DNA from 3 places in the Azospirillum sp. 11R-A genome. Region 1 is predicted to be linked to each of the others. Evidence: riboswitches for the same ligand, from Rfam matches in the RefSeq annotation. Region 1 holds a riboswitch; each other region holds the start of a gene.
The links. A riboswitch is a leader RNA that binds a small molecule or an ion and turns the genes downstream of it on or off. The one in region 1 is predicted to bind manganese.
Positions count from the first base shown of each region.

Region 2: it holds a riboswitch for manganese, as region 1 does, so the genes downstream of both, VH569_RS30335 (manganese efflux pump MntP family protein) here and VH569_RS03830 (manganese efflux pump MntP family protein) in region 1, are expected to answer to the same signal.
Region 3: it holds a riboswitch for manganese, as region 1 does, so the genes downstream of both, VH569_RS29430 (manganese efflux pump MntP family protein) here and VH569_RS03830 (manganese efflux pump MntP family protein) in region 1, are expected to answer to the same signal.

Region 1 covers NZ_JBCEBL010000002.1:43,297-48,458, forward strand. Annotated here, with positions in the region: gene VH569_RS03820 (urate hydroxylase PuuD) at 1-395, shown strand, start outside; gene guaD (guanine deaminase) at 431-1,777, shown strand; yybP-ykoY riboswitch at 1,804-1,928, shown strand; gene VH569_RS03830 (manganese efflux pump MntP family protein) at 2,011-2,589, shown strand; gene tenA (thiaminase II) at 2,611-3,297, opposite strand; gene VH569_RS03840 (ABC transporter permease) at 3,347-4,186, opposite strand; gene VH569_RS03845 (ABC transporter ATP-binding protein) at 4,173-5,000, opposite strand; gene VH569_RS03850 (ActS/PrrB/RegB family redox-sensitive histidine kinase) at 5,064-5,162, shown strand, end outside.
Region 2 covers NZ_JBCEBL010000033.1:70,591-75,752, forward strand. Annotated here, with positions in the region: gene VH569_RS30325 (ZIP family metal transporter) at 19-705, shown strand; gene VH569_RS30330 (MFS transporter) at 1,007-2,188, opposite strand; gene VH569_RS30335 (manganese efflux pump MntP family protein) at 2,303-2,869, opposite strand; yybP-ykoY riboswitch at 2,948-3,048, opposite strand; gene VH569_RS30340 (SCO family protein) at 3,295-3,921, opposite strand; gene VH569_RS30345 (copper chaperone PCu(A)C) at 3,929-4,384, opposite strand; gene VH569_RS30350 (DsbA family protein) at 4,451-5,089, opposite strand.
Region 3 covers NZ_JBCEBL010000031.1:33,715-38,876, forward strand. Annotated here, with positions in the region: gene VH569_RS29420 (alpha-hydroxy acid oxidase) at 1-1,190, shown strand, start outside; gene VH569_RS29425 (hypothetical protein) at 1,262-1,954, opposite strand; gene VH569_RS29430 (manganese efflux pump MntP family protein) at 2,071-2,640, opposite strand; yybP-ykoY riboswitch at 2,642-2,812, opposite strand; gene VH569_RS29435 (glycosyltransferase) at 2,994-4,577, opposite strand; gene VH569_RS29440 (nucleotidyltransferase domain-containing protein) at 4,788-5,162, shown strand, end outside.

The sequences.
Region 1 (5,162 bases):
TCCGCCATTTCTTCAACAGCCGCCATGCCGGCAAGCCGACGCCCTGGTGGACCTGGGGGGTCGCCGTCGCCGGCATGCTGGGCTGCATCTGGCTGAGCACCATGGGGCCGGCGACGGCCGACACGGCCGCGGCGGCGGCGGTGAAGGTCGGCTTCGCCCAGGTGGAGGAAATCGTCGCCACCCGATGCAGCATGTGCCATGCGGCCCAGCCGGTGTGGGAGGGCATCGCCACCCCGCCGCGCGGCGTCGTGCTGGAGGGCGACGGCATCCGCCGCCATGCCGAGCAGATCCGCCTGCAAGCCGGCTACAGCAGCGCCATGCCCCCCGCCAACATCACCGGAATCACCCCGCAGGAGCGGGCGGTGTTGGCGGCGTGGGCCGGGGACATTAAGTAACCCTCCCTCACAGCACTCCATCGAACCGGACCCCCATGCCCGACCAGTCTATCGCTGCCCCCGTTTCCGCCGCCATCCGTGGGCGCCTGCTCAGCTTCCATCGCGCGCCCGCCGGGCCGGGCGATATGGATTGCCTGACCTATCGTGAGGACGGGCTGCTGCTGGTCGGGGCGGACGGGCGGATTCTGGAGACCGGCGACTGGGACGACCTGCGCGGCCGGGTTCCGGACGGGGTGGCGGTCGACGACCACAGCGGCAAGCTGGTGCTGCCGGGCTTCATCGACACCCACATCCATTTCCCGCAGACCCAGGTCATCGCCTCCTACGGCGCCCAGCTGCTCGACTGGCTGGAGAAATACACCTTCATCGAAGAGCAGCGCTTCGCCGACCCGGCCCATGCCGCCGCCAACGCATCCTTCTTCATGGACGAGCTGCTTCGCAACGGCACGACCACGGCGGTGGTCTACGGCTCGGCCCACCCGCAGTCGGTCGATGCCCTGTTCGCCGAGGCCGAGGCGCGTGGCGCCGGGCTGATCGCCGGCAAGGTGATGATGGACCGCCATGCGCCCGCCGCCCTGACCGATACGGCCGACAGCAGCTACCGCGACGGCAAGGACCTGATCGGCCGCTGGCATGGGACCGGGCGGCAGCGCTATGCCGTGACGCCGCGCTTCGCCATCACCTCGACGGAGGCGCAGCTGGAGGCGGCCGGCGCGCTGCTGCGCGAGCATCCCGGTGTCCATATGCAGACCCATCTGTCGGAGAACACCGACGAGATCGCCGAGGTGCGCCGGCTGTTCCCCGGCGCGCGCGACTACACCGACGTCTATGACCGCTTCGGGCTGCTGGGGCCGACCTCGCTGTTCGGCCACTGCATCCATCTGTCGGACGCGGAGATGTCCCGTTTGTCGGAGAGCGGCTCGGTCGCCGTCTTCTGCCCGACCAGCAACCTGTTCATCGGCAGCGGCCTGTTCGACCTCGACGCCCTGTCGAAGCCGGAGCGGCCGGTGCGCACCGCCATCGCCACCGATGTCGGCGGCGGCACCAGCTATTCCATGCTGCGCACGGCGGCGGAGGCCTACAAGGTGCTGCAACTGCGGCGCCAGAACCTGCCGGCGCTCGCCGCCTTGCACTGGATGACCCGCGGCAATGCCGAAGCGCTGGGCATGGCCGGCGAGATCGGCAGCCTGGAGCCCGGCCGCTGGGCCGACCTCGTCGTGCTCGATCCCGCCGCGACGCCGGCTATGCGACATCGCATGAAGGCGGTGGACGGCGATCTGGAGGAGGAACTGTTCATCCAGGTGACGCTGGGCGACGACCGCTCGGTGGCCGCCACCTACCTGCGCGGCCGCAATTCGCACCTGCGGCAAACCGGCGCTTGACCCAAGCCCCTAGTCCCTGTAGGACTTCCGCCGTCATTGGGGAGTAGCCACCCGCCGGCAGCGATCCGGTGGGGTTCGCGTCAACAGACTTGGATGGTTCCGGCCTCCGGCCGTTACCGCCATGGCGCGCACGGCGACCAGAGGGTCGACCCGGCGAGACCAGTGGATCGGACATCTCCGCGGCCAGCCGGAGTCCGCCCGATTCCACTGTGTTGTCTGGCCCGGGAATAGCCATGATCGCCACGTCCCTCGCGCTCGCTTTCAGCCTTTCGATGGATAGCTTTGCCGCCGCCCTCGGCCGCGGGGCCTGTTCGCGCCGTGCCGGTTTGCCGGAGGCGGTGCGGGTGGGTGCCGCCTTCGGCGTCTGCCAGTTCGCCATGCCGCTGGTCGGCTGGGGTATCGGCATCGCCTTCGCCAGCTTGGTAGAGTCGGTCGATCACTGGATCGCCTTCGGCCTGCTGCTGGCGGTCGGCGGAGCGATGCTGCGCAACGCCATCATGGACGGCGAGGATGAGGGCGAGGAGGATTGCGGCCCGGTGCGCAGCGTGCGCGCCGAATGGCTGGCCCTGCTGACCACCGCCGTCGCCACCAGCATCGACGCCGCCGCCGTGGGGGCGGGGCTGGCGCTGGTCGATGTCGACATGGTGACGACCTCGGCGCTGATCGGCGTGGTGACCTTTGCCGTGGCCTTCGGCGGCGTGCTGATCGGCAAGGCCGCCGGCAACCATCTGGGACGCTGGGCGGAAATGGCCGGCGGTGTGGTGCTGATCGGGCTGGGCGCGAAGATCCTGCTGGAGCACACGATGGGGTGAGGAGGCGCCGAGGCTCCCCTCTCATCCCGCCAAGGTCATCCCCATCTCCCAGAAATCCGCTTCCAACCGGGACGCCTGCCGGAAGATGGTCAGCAGCCGGGGGAAGCGCGCTTCGGTCATGCCGTCGGCCGCCAGACGGTCGAGATTTTCCCGCGCCGCTCGCGCCACCTCCTGATAGGCATCGCCGGCATATTCGGCGATCCAGACGCGATAGGGGTTGGCGTCGTCGAGCGCGCCCGGCAGGGCAGCCAGCCGGCGGCCGATCTCGGCATAGCCGATGATGCAGGGGCTGAGCGCGACATGCAGGTCCAGCAGGTCGCCGCGCAGGCCGGTTTCCAGCACGTAGCGGGTGTAAGCCATCGTCGCCTTGGACTCCGCCGCCTGCTCCAGCTCGGCGGCCGGCAGGCCCCAGCCGGCGCACAGGCCGACATGCAGGTCCATCTCCATGTCGAGGATCGCCTTCAGCCCGTTCAGCGACGCCCGCATCTCGCGCAGGTCGCGGCCCTTGTAGATGGCGAGCGCATAGGCGCGGGCGAAATGGATCAGGAACAGGTAATCCTGCACCAGATAATGACGGAAGCATTCCTGCGGCAGCGTCCCGTCGCCCATCCCGCGAACGAAGGCATGGTCGACATAGGCCGACCAGTCCGGCCGCGCCCCGGCGACGAGCCGGTTGAACAGGTCGGGGGTGGAGGAGGACGGGGTCATGGCGGCTGTCTCCGGTGCGGCTGACGGAATTGGGCGGACACTCTACCCGCTATTCGCCGGTTTGCAGCAAGGCCCCGCGCACCCGCGCTTGGTGGAAGGCATAGAGGAACACGGCGATGCCGCCCGCCATGTAGACCATGTTCAGTCCGACCGCCCAGGCCAGATGGTCCCAGCGCAGCGTGCCGTCGAACACCAGCGCCCGCATGCCCTCGAACACATGGGCGGAGGGCAGGGCGAGCGCCACCGGCTGGAGCCAGGCCGGCAAGACCGACACCGGGTAATAGACCGCGCTGACCGGGGCCAGCATGAAGACGACGATCCAGGCCAGCCCCTCCGCCCCCATGCCGTAGCGCAGGATCAGCGCCACGATCAGCAGCCCCAGCGACCAGCCCAACACGATCAAATTGGCGAAGAAGGCGGCGAGCGGCAGGCCGAGAGCAAAGACCGAATAGCCGAAGAAGGGAATCGCCAGCGCCGCCGCCGGCAGCACGCCGATCAGGGTGCGCAGCAGGCTCATTGTCATCAGCGCCGTCACCCATTCGCCGGGGCGGAGCGGGCTGACGAACAGATGGCCGAGGTTGCGCGACCACATTTCCTCAAGGAAGGAGATGGAGACGCCGAGCTGGCCGCGGAACAGCACGTCCCACAGCAGGACCGCACTGACCAGCACGCCGGCGCCCTGCGCTACCCAGCCGCTGCCGCCGCCGCTGGATGAGGCCATGAACTGGTTGATGTAGCCCCACAGGATCATCTGCATGGTCGGCCAATAGGCCAGTTCCAGGATGCGCGGCCAGGACCCGCGCAGCAGATACCAGTAGCGCAGCACCATGGCGCCGACCCGGCGCAGCGAGAAATCCGCGCGCGGGATCGCCAGTTCATTCGGCTGCATCGGCGGTCTCCCCGGTCAGGATGCGGTCGTCGGAGGCGCGGGCGATGTCGAGGAAGACCTCCTCCAGCGTCTGGCGGCCGTAGCGGGCGAGCAGGGCCGACGGTGCGCCGCGGTCGACGATCCGCCCCTGCCGCATCATCAGCACGCTGTCGCACAGCCGTTCCACCTCCAGCATGTTGTGGGAGGCGAGCAGGATGGTGGCGCCGGTGCGCAGCCGGTAGCGCTCGAGATAGGTGCGGATCCAGTCGGCGGTGTCGGGATCGAGCGACGCCGTCGGCTCGTCCAGCAGCAGAAGCTCCGGATCGTTCAGCAAAGCCTTGGCCAGCGCAACGCGGGTTTTCTGTCCCGCCGACAGTCCGCCCGACGGCCGATCCAGAAAACGCGACAGGTCAAGATGCTCGGCCAATTCTTGGACGCGCTTTTTGACGCATGTCAAACCGTAGAGGTGGGCATAGACGGTAAGGTTCTCCCGCACCGTCAGCCGATGGGGCAGTTCGACGTAGGGGGAGGAGAAGTTCATGCGCGGAAGCACGGCATGCCGATGGCGCGCCATGTCGACGCCCAGGATCTCCACTGTCCCGGCCGTCGGCAGCAACAGCCCCAGCAGCATCGAGATGGTCGTCGTCTTGCCCGCGCCGTTGCCGCCGAGAAGGCCGGTGACGCTGCCGCGCGGCACGGTGAAGCCGATGGCGTCGACCGCCGTGACGTCCCGCCCGTCCGGGGTGGGAAAGCGCTTGGTCAGCCCCTCCGCCCGGATGGCGGGGGCGATGGCGGGTGTGCCCGGCTGCTGCTGTGGGATGGTTCGTTCGGTCATGGGCACAGAATATGGCGGCAAGCGCCGCAACCGCCAGGGGCATGCCGTCCGGAGACAAGGATCATGGTGACGCTCGCCAGCGCACTGACCGGACCGGTCCCGGCCTCCCCGGCGCCGCCGCACTGGGCGCAGCCCGACGGCCGCATCACGCTGCGCACGCTG
Region 2 (5,162 bases), on a different contig from region 1:
CCGTCGAGTTGTTCCGATATGTATCAGACCGTTCTCCTCTCCACGATCATCCCGGTTGCAGCAGCCATTGGCGGGGGTGCCGCCACCGCCTACTGGCCACCGTCCCGACGTTTCCGGAGCATCGTCCAGCACCTTGCTGCAGGCGTGGTGTTCGCTGCGGCTGCGGCCGAACTCCTGCCTGACGTGATCCATGCCAATGCCCCCTGGTCGACACTCCTGGGGGCTACGATCGGTGTCCTGACGATGCTCGCCCTTGAACAGTCGGAAGAGCGCTTCGGCGGATCGGTTGGCATGACAGTCGTGGCGGGAGTGGATGTGTTCGTCGATGGCTTCGTGCTCGGCCTTGGGTTTCTCCAAGGAGCCAAGGAGGGGCTGCTGCTCACCATTGCATTGACGGTCGAATTGCTGTTCCTCGGCCTGTCGGTTGCCGGCGCATTCGGCAGTGACGCCGGGAAGCCGCGCGTCGTCGCGGTGACCACCGGAATAGCGATGGCGATGCCGGTCGGCGCGGTGGTCGGCCTGCTGCTCGGAGGTCTCCCCCAAACGATCCTGTCCGGGTTCTTCGCTTTCGGCCTCGTTGCGCTGCTGTACCTGGTCACTGAGGAGCTGCTGACCGAAGCGCATGAGGTACCGGACACGCCGATGATGCCGGTGGCCTTCTTCGTCGGCTTCCTAGGGCTGATTTACCTCGAGGAGTTCCTGTAACGTCAGGATAAATCCCGGTTCGCCCAAACCACCGGTCGGAGCTGTCATCCTGAGCGATGGGCCGGTCGGGTCGGCAGTGGCGGGCGACCGGCGGGTCAGCCTGCGTTCCCGCAGGGTCCCACATTCCGGACAATCTGAGCAGCGTCGCGCAGCGATCCCAACGTACGCCGCTTAGGAATGTCAGAAGCCGGATCGGTTATGTGCGAATTTGAAGATGCGACATCAGGCATTCCCATCACGCTGCGAAGGATGAGCGCCGGACTGCTGGCGCACCCCTTTCGTGCTCTGATCAGCCGGAACGCTAGGCCCTCGCCCGTCGCGGCACGATGGTCAGCAGTCCGACCAGAGCGATCAGCGCGAATGCCGCTCCGGCCAGGAACGTTGCACCCGACCCCACCGCCGTCCATAGCACCCCCGCCACGGTGCTGGCGGCCAACAGGACGATTCCGGTCAGAAGATTGTAGAGGCCGAAGCCTGTTCCCCGAAGGTCTGCGGGCGTTGCATCGGCGACGAAGACCGCGAGCAGGCCTTGGGTGGCGCCCATGTGGAGTCCCCACAGCGCCGCCCCGGCCAGCACAACCGGTGCGGAACCAGCCGACGCAAGAACCAGATCCGCCAGGACGAGCAGGCCGACACCCATGGCCAGCAAGTTGCGCCGGTCCAGCCGGTCGGCTAGACGACCCAGCGGGTAGGCGGAAATCGCGTAGACAAAATTCATGACGATCAGAACCAGCGGCGCGTAGGCATCCTCGACGCCCACACTCTGGGCGCGGAGCAGCAAGAAGGCCTCGCTGAATCGCGCCAGCGTCAGCAGTGATGCAAGCATCACCACGCCCCAGAAGGTCGCGTCCAGCCGCCGCAGCTGACCGCGCCGGATCGGGAAGCGGCGCGGTTCGCCGGACGGTTCCCGGTCGGGCTCGCGCACGCCGAACAGGATCACCGCAACGGCGACGAAGGCCGGGACGACGGCAATCCAGAACACGAGGCGGAAGTTGTCGCCACTCAGGACCATCAGCAGCATGGCAAGTGCGGGGCCGGCGAACGCTCCAACCGTGTCCATCGACTGCCGCAGGCCGAAGGCGGCGCCGCGCAGGTCGGGCGGCGTCACCTCGGCGACCAGCGCGTCGCGCGGCGCCCCGCGAACACCTTTGCCGATGCGGTCGAGGAAGCGGGCGAGCAGCACCGAGGCCAGCGTGTCGGCGAGCGGAAATACCGGTTTGGTCAGGGCGGCCATGCCATAGCCAAGCAGCAGCAAGGGCTTGCGCCGTCCGGCCCAGTCGCTGACCACCCCGGAGAAGACCTTGGTGATGGACGCCGTCGCTTCGGCGATGCCCTCGATGAAGCCCACCGATAGCGCACTGGCGCCGAGGACCGAAACCAGGAACACCGGCAGAAGGCTGTGAATCATCTCCGATGAAACGTCCATGAACAGGCTGACGAAGCCCAGAGCGACGACGCTGCTGGGTATGGAGCGGAGCGACAAAGCTGACCTCGCTGCTTTCGTTCAATACCAGTCAGTGTACCCGTGGTGCGGCAAGCTGCGTCCATCGGAGTGGTGTTGGTCCGATGCTTTCCGACCCGGTCTTCGCCGGGGAGATCAGGCAATCAAGCCCAGATGCTCGACGAGGATCGAGCACCCCAAACCGATCAGCGCCATGCCACCAAGCACCTCCACCACCTTGCCGAAGCGCACGCCCACCGCCTTGCCGATCATCATGCCGATGGTCGTCATCGCAAAGGTGGCAAAGCCGATCGACAAGGCGATGACGATGATGTTGGTGCCGAGGAACGCCAGCGATACGCCGACCGCGGCAGCATCGATGCTGGTGCCGACCGCCGTGGCGACAAGGGCCCAGGGGTTTGAGCGGGAGGCGGCATCGCCCTCGTCTTCCTGGGCCTGGAACCCTTCCCAGACCATCTTGCCGCCGACAAGGCCAAGCAACGCGAATGCGATCCAATGGTCGACGGCAGTGACGAAGCCGGCGGCAGCCAATCCCAACGCCCAGCCGATCAAAGGGGTGACAGCCTCAATGGCACCGAACACCAAACCACCCTTCAGCGCAGCCGGAAAGTTGGGCCGGCGGGATGCACCACGTCCGATGGAAGCGGCGAAAGCATCAGCCGACATGCTGAGCGACAGTACGGCAATCGAGAGAGGGGTCATCGTTGCGTCCGCCGGTCTTGTGAGACAGCGCGTTCGAGAATCCGGCCGGCGCGGATCGTCAAACACACTGGTCTCGCTAGGCAGACGATTGTCCACTGAACGCGCCATGCGCCCTTGAGCGCAAGAATGTTGACGTGTTCCCGGCTGGCTGCCGGAAGCTACTCCCCAATGAGAGCGACATTAACGCTCTACATTTTCATCGTCAATCCCTAGAGAAGAGGTCCGGCATGCCTCTTGGTCCTTCCAACTCAAATATTACATTCGGATTATGGTAGAAATGAAGTGACATTAAAATATCTTCATTTGACAGTGTGCTCTCCTCCTTATGGCGCCCGGCCAGAAACACTCGGCGGTCTCCCCGGCGAAGGGACCTCGTCGTCGGCTTTCCGCAAGTGCGACGGCGCATCCTAATCCGGGCTTGGGTGTCAATGGCTTCCGGCTTCTGCAACGAGCAGTTGTTCGATCTTCCGAGCAGCAACCTCCTCTCCCTCATGGATGGCCAGTGTCGAGCGCAAGCGCGACCGCGAGTCGAGCAGCAGGATGGTCGCACTGTGGTCCATGCTGTACCCCCCGTCCTGCGTCACCTTGCGGACATAGACGCCAAGCCCCTTCAATGCCGCCGCCATCTGATCCGGTGCGCCGGTAACCCCGCGGATACGGGAGTCGAACAGGTCGGTATAGTCCGCCATCACCGCAACGCTGTCGCGCTCCGGATCCACGGTCAGGAACAGCGGTTGGATGGCGTCCCCCCGCGGTCCGAGTGACTGGAGCACACCGGCCAGGTAGGACAGCGAGGTTGGACAGCTGTCGGGGCAGTGGGTGAAGCCGAAGACGATGACCGTCGGACGTCCTTGAAGATCATCGGGAACGAACGGACGTCCCTGTTCGTCCAGAAGTTGCCAGCGGGCGCCTTCGGCCATCGAGCGACCCGGCGCCATCTCGCTACGGGTCTCTACACTTGCGGGTTGCCGCCCAGCCAGAACATAGACGGCTATAAGGGCAACACCGGCTACCACACAGAGGGTGGCGCGGATTCGGCGGAGCAGGGTCATGGCGTGGTCATTCCGGTCCCATGGCGCCGGCGCGCCCGACAGTGACCGGAACGGAAACCGTCCCCGCCTGCTCGAAGGTAACGCTCAGGATGAAGGACTGGCCCGGATTCAGGCCGCCTTTCAAATCCATCAGCATGATGTGGGTTCCACCAGGCTTCAACTCCAGCACTCCGGCGGCGGGAACGCTCAGGGAATTTTCCTCCACCATGCGCGAGACGTCGCCTTCCTGCATGGTCTGGTGCGGCATCGCATGTCCGGCAACTGTGGTTTCCAGGGCCAAGATCCGGTCGGGCCGCGCACCGGTGTTGCGAATGGTGAAATAGACGGCGCCGGTCTTCGCGGAGGGAATGGTCGCACGCGCCCAGGCACGCTCGACCGAAAGATCGCCGACGCTCACCGGCGCGGCGCCGGCCAGGCCGGTCAGGCTGAGGATGATGGTGCCAGCCATGAGGATGGTCTTCATCGTCGATGTTCCTATGTGCAAGTTGACGGGAAGAGAAGGCGGCCTGCCAGCCGACCTTGGCGCCGTTCAGGGTTTCGGCAGCAAGGGCTCCACGGCTTTCCGGAACTCCTCGAACTGCAGAACCCCTTTGTAGGTCTTGCCGCCGATCACGAAGGAGGGCGTGGAGTCGACGCCGTGGAACCGTTCGGCCCCCATGCGCGACTGCAGGATGGCATCCTGCAGGGCTTGGTCGTTCCGGCACTTCTCGACAGCGGTGCGCGACAGACCGGCAACGCTGCCGATCCGTGTGAGAGCTTCCACCGGATCCGCGGCGTGCGCCCACCCGTCCTGGCTGGAAAAAAGAACCTCCAACAGGGGAAAGTAGCGCTCCTGCGTCACACAGCGGGCCAGGGTGGCGGCCTCCAGCCCGATACGATCGAGGGGAAAGTCCCGGTAGACGATGCGAATCTTGCCAGTTTCGACCAGTTCCTTTTTCACCTGCGGCAGCACCGAGTTGTGGAAGGTGGCGCAATGGTGGCAGGTCAGCGATGCGTATTCGATCACCTCGACCGGCGCTTTGGGGTCTCCCAGCACCCGCTCGTAAGGGACTGGCTGCGGCTGGACTGGATTGGCCGATGCCTGCGCCGAAGCGGCTTCAGCAAATACCCAGGCCATCAAGGGGGCGGCAAACATAATGGCGGCACGGACTGCGCGGCTGCAAAGCATGATTCGGACCTTCCGTTTGACGAACGGCGGAGACGGCGGGCGGCGGGCCGTCCAAAGTAGCTGGAATATGCGG
Region 3 (5,162 bases), on a different contig from region 1:
CGCGGCCGCCGTCGCGCTGGGCGAACCTGTTCACCGACCGGCCCGTCACCTGCATCGAGGATCTGCGGCAGCTGGCGGAATGGCGCGTGCCGCGGATGTTCTACGATTACGCGGATTCCGGCTCCTACACGGAGTCGACCTATCGCGCCAACGAGTCCGACTTCGGCCGGATCAAGCTGCGCCAGCGCGTGGCGGTTGACATGACCAACCGGACGCTGGCCAGCACCATGGTCGGCCAGCCGGTGGCGATGCCGGTGGCGCTGGCCCCGACCGGCCTGACCGGCATGCAGCATGCCGACGGCGAGATCCTGGCCGCCCGCGCCGCGGCCAAGGCCGGCGTGCCCTTCACCCTGTCGACGATGAGCATCTGCTCCATCGAGGACGTGGCGGAGAACACCGACAAGCCCTTCTGGTTCCAGCTCTACGTCATGCGCGACCGCACCTTCATCGACAAGCTGATCGACCGCGCCAAGGCGGCGGGCTGTTCGGCGCTGGTGCTGACGCTCGACCTCCAGATCCTCGGCCAGCGCCACAAGGACATCAGGAACGGGCTGTCCACCCCGCCGAAGCTGACCGTCGGCAACATCCTGGACATGGCGACCAAGCCGCGCTGGTCGATCAACATGCTGCGGACCCACCGCCGCACCTTCCGCAACATCGTCGGCCACGCCACCGGGGTCAGCAACCTGTCGTCGCTGTCGTCCTGGACGGCGGAGCAGTTCGATCCGACGCTGAACTGGGACGACGTGCGCCGCATCAAGGACCGCTGGGGCGGCAAGCTGATCCTGAAGGGCATCCTCGACCCGGAAGACGCGGTGATGGCGGCGGACAGCGGTGCCGACGCGCTGATCGTCTCCAACCATGGCGGGCGGCAGCTTGACGGCGCCATCTCGTCCATCTCCGCCTTGCCGGCCATCGTCGAGGCGGTGGGCGACCGCATCGAGGTGCTGATGGACGGCGGCATCCGCTCCGGCCAGGACGTGGTCAAGGCGCTGGCGCTGGGCGCCAAGGGCACCTTCATCGGCCGCGCCTTCCTCTATGGGCTGGGGGCCGGCGGCGAAGCCGGTGTGGCCCAGTGCCTGGAGATCATCCGCAAGGAGATGGACGTGACCATGGCGATGTGCGGCCTGCGCGACATCCGGCACGTGACCTCCAACATCCTGGCGGGAAAGCCTAATTTCGCGGTCTGACCGGGGGGTGCCTCCGTCCTGGCCGGCGGCGGGATGGAACGGCGTGGAACAGAATCCGCCGCATGTTCCATCTACCGCCGGCCAAAGGGGCCGGCGGCGCGGCGGCTCACCGGGCCGGGGTTGAGGTTGGGATACTCCTCGTACTGGTTGACGGTCCAGGGGAAGACGCCCGTCGGCCCCTCGGCCTCAGGCTGAGCGACGACGGCGGCGACCAGTTCCGGACTGGGCGGGCAGCGTTCGCGGATGGCCCCGGGAAGGTCGTCGTCGAGTTCGGGGACGGTGACGGCGGGCGGGTCTTCCGGACGGGGCGCCCGCGGCCCCTCCTCCGCCCCCACCTCCCGACTGTCCCGCGAGGCGGTGCGGGCGGTCCCGAGGCCGGGGATGAGGCCGAGCCGTTCGGCCAGCCAGCGCACGGTGGCGGGATCGCCCGAGGTGACCAGCCGCTCGATCTGCTCGGCCACCAGCACCCGCAGGGAGGACAGGCGCAGTTCCGCCTCGCGGTTCAGCGCCTGCCTTTCCCACCAGACCCTGTGACGGAAATCCTTGGAGCCGTAATAGGCCCGCCACAGCGTGGTGCGGCTGCACCCCATGGCGCGCGAGACCTGGAGGAAGCTGTTGCCGCGGGCCAGCATGCCGGCGGCCATGATCCATTGCTCCTCATGGAACTGCGAACCGGGGACCAGCGAGCCTTCGGCAGGGGTCGGCGGCTCTTCGGCCCAGCGGGGGAACCGGTCGTTGGTAAAGCTGCGGCTGTCGAGGGGCATGGCAAGGCTCCGCGGTTGAAAAAAACACGCGGCAAGCCTATAAGAAATTTTCCCGGTTTATAGGATTATTTTCATTTCGCGCATCACCTCTCGTCGTCGCTCCCCACCGCTCCCGGTCAGGCGAACAGGCCGAGATGCTCGACCAGGATCGAGGTGCCGAGCGCGATCAGCGCCAGTCCACCGAGCACTTCGACGATCTTGCCCATGCGATGGCCGACGGCCCGGCCGATCAGCATGCCGATGGTGGTCATCGCGAAGGTGGCGAAGCCGATGGACAGGGCAATGGTGACGATGTCGGACCCGAGAAAGGCCAGCGAGACGCCGACCGCTGCCGCATCGATGCTGGTGCCGACCGCGGTGGCGACCAGAGTCCACGGGCTGGCGCGGCGCGCGCGCTCTCTGGCGTCGTCGCTTTCCGGCTGGAAACCCTCCCAGACCATCTTGCCGCCGACCACGCCCAGCAGCAGGAAGGCGATCCAATGGTCGACGGCGGCGACATAGCTGGCGGCGGCCAGCCCGAGCGCCCAGCCGACCAGCGGCGTGATGGCCTCGACCACGCCGAACACCAGCCCGCCCTTCAGGGCGACGGCGACGCTGGGGCGCTGCGACGCGCCACGGCCGATTGAGGCGGCGAAGGCGTCGGCCGACATGCTGAGCGACAGTACCGCGATTGAAAGAGGAGTCACGGAGCGGATCCTGCCGGACACATGAGACAGCATGTCCGAAATCCGGCCGGCGCGGACCCTCGGGCACACTGGTCTCGCTAGGCAGACGACTGTCCGCTGAACGTGCCATGCACCGCAGCGGGCGCAAGAATGTTGACACGTTCCCGGCGAGGCGCCGGAAGCTACTCCCCAACTGCGGCGACCATATATCGACAGTCATTGGGCGTCAACCGCCGAGGCGAACGGCCAATTGCACTTTCAGGACGGCCACCATCTACACCCCGAGGCGGGGATGCTTTGGCCATTACTGTCGAATTACAAATATTTCATTCTATAGCCCTGGCTATGAACCCTTGGCGTCGTCACGCCGTCGGTCACGGGCAGGGCCAATGCACCGAGACGGCTTCGTCCAGGTAGCGCGACAGGGCCGCCGCGGCTTCCGCCGGATCGGCACGCCCCGCCCCCCGGCTCCGGGCTCCGGCGGCCGCCTCGGCGAAAATGGCCGGATCGCCGGCCAGCAGGGCGAGCCGCTCCACGGCGGCGGCATAATCGGGCACGACGAACCGGGCGCCGATGACGGCCGATACGTCGCCGACCGGCAGCGAAACCGGGACAACGCCGGCAGCCAGCGCCTCGGCGGCGCTCGCGCCACCGCCGGTGCGCTGCGGATTCACATAGGCGTCGGCCGTTCGCATCAGATCGGCCATGTCGGTCACATAGCCCAGGTGGAACAGGCGCCCTGCATGCCGCGATCCTTGCAGACGCCCGGGCAGCGCCCCCGCTTCGCCGGCGAAGGCCACCGCCACCCGGGGCGCACGGTCGATGAGGGAGTCCAGCATCGCAAGGAAGGAGCCGTCGGCCTCCTCGTCCAGCCGGTTGCCGATCACCAGACACAGGAAGGCATCGTCCGGCAGGCCGTAGCCGGCCCGGCTGGCCGCCCTGGAAGGCGCCGTCCCATCCGGTTCCGGCGCACCGATCAGCGAATGCAGAAAGCGGAAAGGCCGCCACGACGCAGCGAGCGGACCGCTCGCCGGCCGGCTGCCACCGCCGAAATCCAGCACGATGCCGGCCAGCGACGGCGTTGCCCCGCTGGTGGTGGGGATGCACAGGGCGGGGCGCACCGCCGCCAGCAGGTCGGCGACGATGACCGATCCGCCCAGCGACACCACCACGTCCGGGTCGTGCCAGTCGACCGCGCGCAGGAACCAGTCGATCTTGTCCCGGCTCAGCCCGCGGCCGGTCGAGGACAGCATCCGGAAAGTGCGGCCGTCCGCCTCGATCACCTGCTTGCCGTCGAAGGCCGGCTCCACGGAGGACGCGAAGGACGGCACGAACAGGCTGTGGATGTCGGCGGGCATGATGTTGGTGTTGAGAATCACCACCTCCCGGCCGCAGCGTTCCTCCAGAACCGCGGCATAGGACAGCAGGTCGCGCGACGGCTGGTGGCGCAGCGACAGAAACTGGTTCGTCACCAGCACGACCCGCCCGGTGGCCGGGTTGCCCGCCGGGCGGGGCCGCGGCGCGATGCCGAGCCGGTCGCGGATCGCGCCGATCAGGCGGGTATAGTGGGGAAACAGCCTGTCCTCGAAGAAACCGGGCCGGCTCGCCCCGTCCATGCGCATCAGGAAAAGCTGGCGGCCCATGCAGCAGTAGATGTGAAGCAAACGGTCGAGATCCGGGCACGCGAACTCGGGTTCGATCAGGTCGAGCAGCTCGTCATAGCGGCGCAGATCGCCGGTGATCGCGGCCAGCGCGGACAGGCGCAGGACCGGATCGGCATCGCCGGTCAGGTGGCCCACCTGCATGGCGCAAGCGGCACGCTCGTCCGGCGGGGCATGGCGGAGACGCTCCAGCAATGCCTCGATCTCCCGCAAGGCGGACGCGCTTTCGACCGGCCGCAGCATGGCGCGGCAGAGCGCGGCGACGGCATCCGCGGAATTTTCCGCCGACAGCTCCATGGTTCAACCCCCGGTAAGGCCATGCTGCCGCACCAGATCAAATTTCCCGGGGCGCGGCAAGGACGGCCGGAAAACGCGGGCGGGTGCCGTGGGCACGGCAAACTGCGGGGCACGGCAAACGCCTGTCCCGCAACACTCCCCGCCCTGCCCTGTTGTACCGGGTCAACGTGCCGCACCGCCGCGCAAGGCCGGTGCAATGGGGAGTGGTCCATGAGCGAACTCCGTGAGGGCAGCGCCACCGTCACCGCGGAGGCCGAGGCCTTCTATACCGAAAGCCTCAAGCTGCTGACCCAGTCGACCATCCCGTTCCTGCTGGGCGGGACCTATGCGATCAGCGCCTATACCGGCATCACGCGGCCGACCAAGGACATCGACATCTTCTGCCGCGGCGGCGACTTCCCGCGCATCCTGTCGCATTTCCAGGAGCATGGCTTCGAGACGGAGATCGAGGACGAACGCTGGATCGGCAAGGTCAAGCATGGCGAGCTGTTCTTCGACGTGATCTTCAATTCGGCGGTCGCCATCAACCCGGTCAACGACCGCTGGTTCAAGGAGGAGCATCGCGCGGTGATCTGCGGCAGCGAC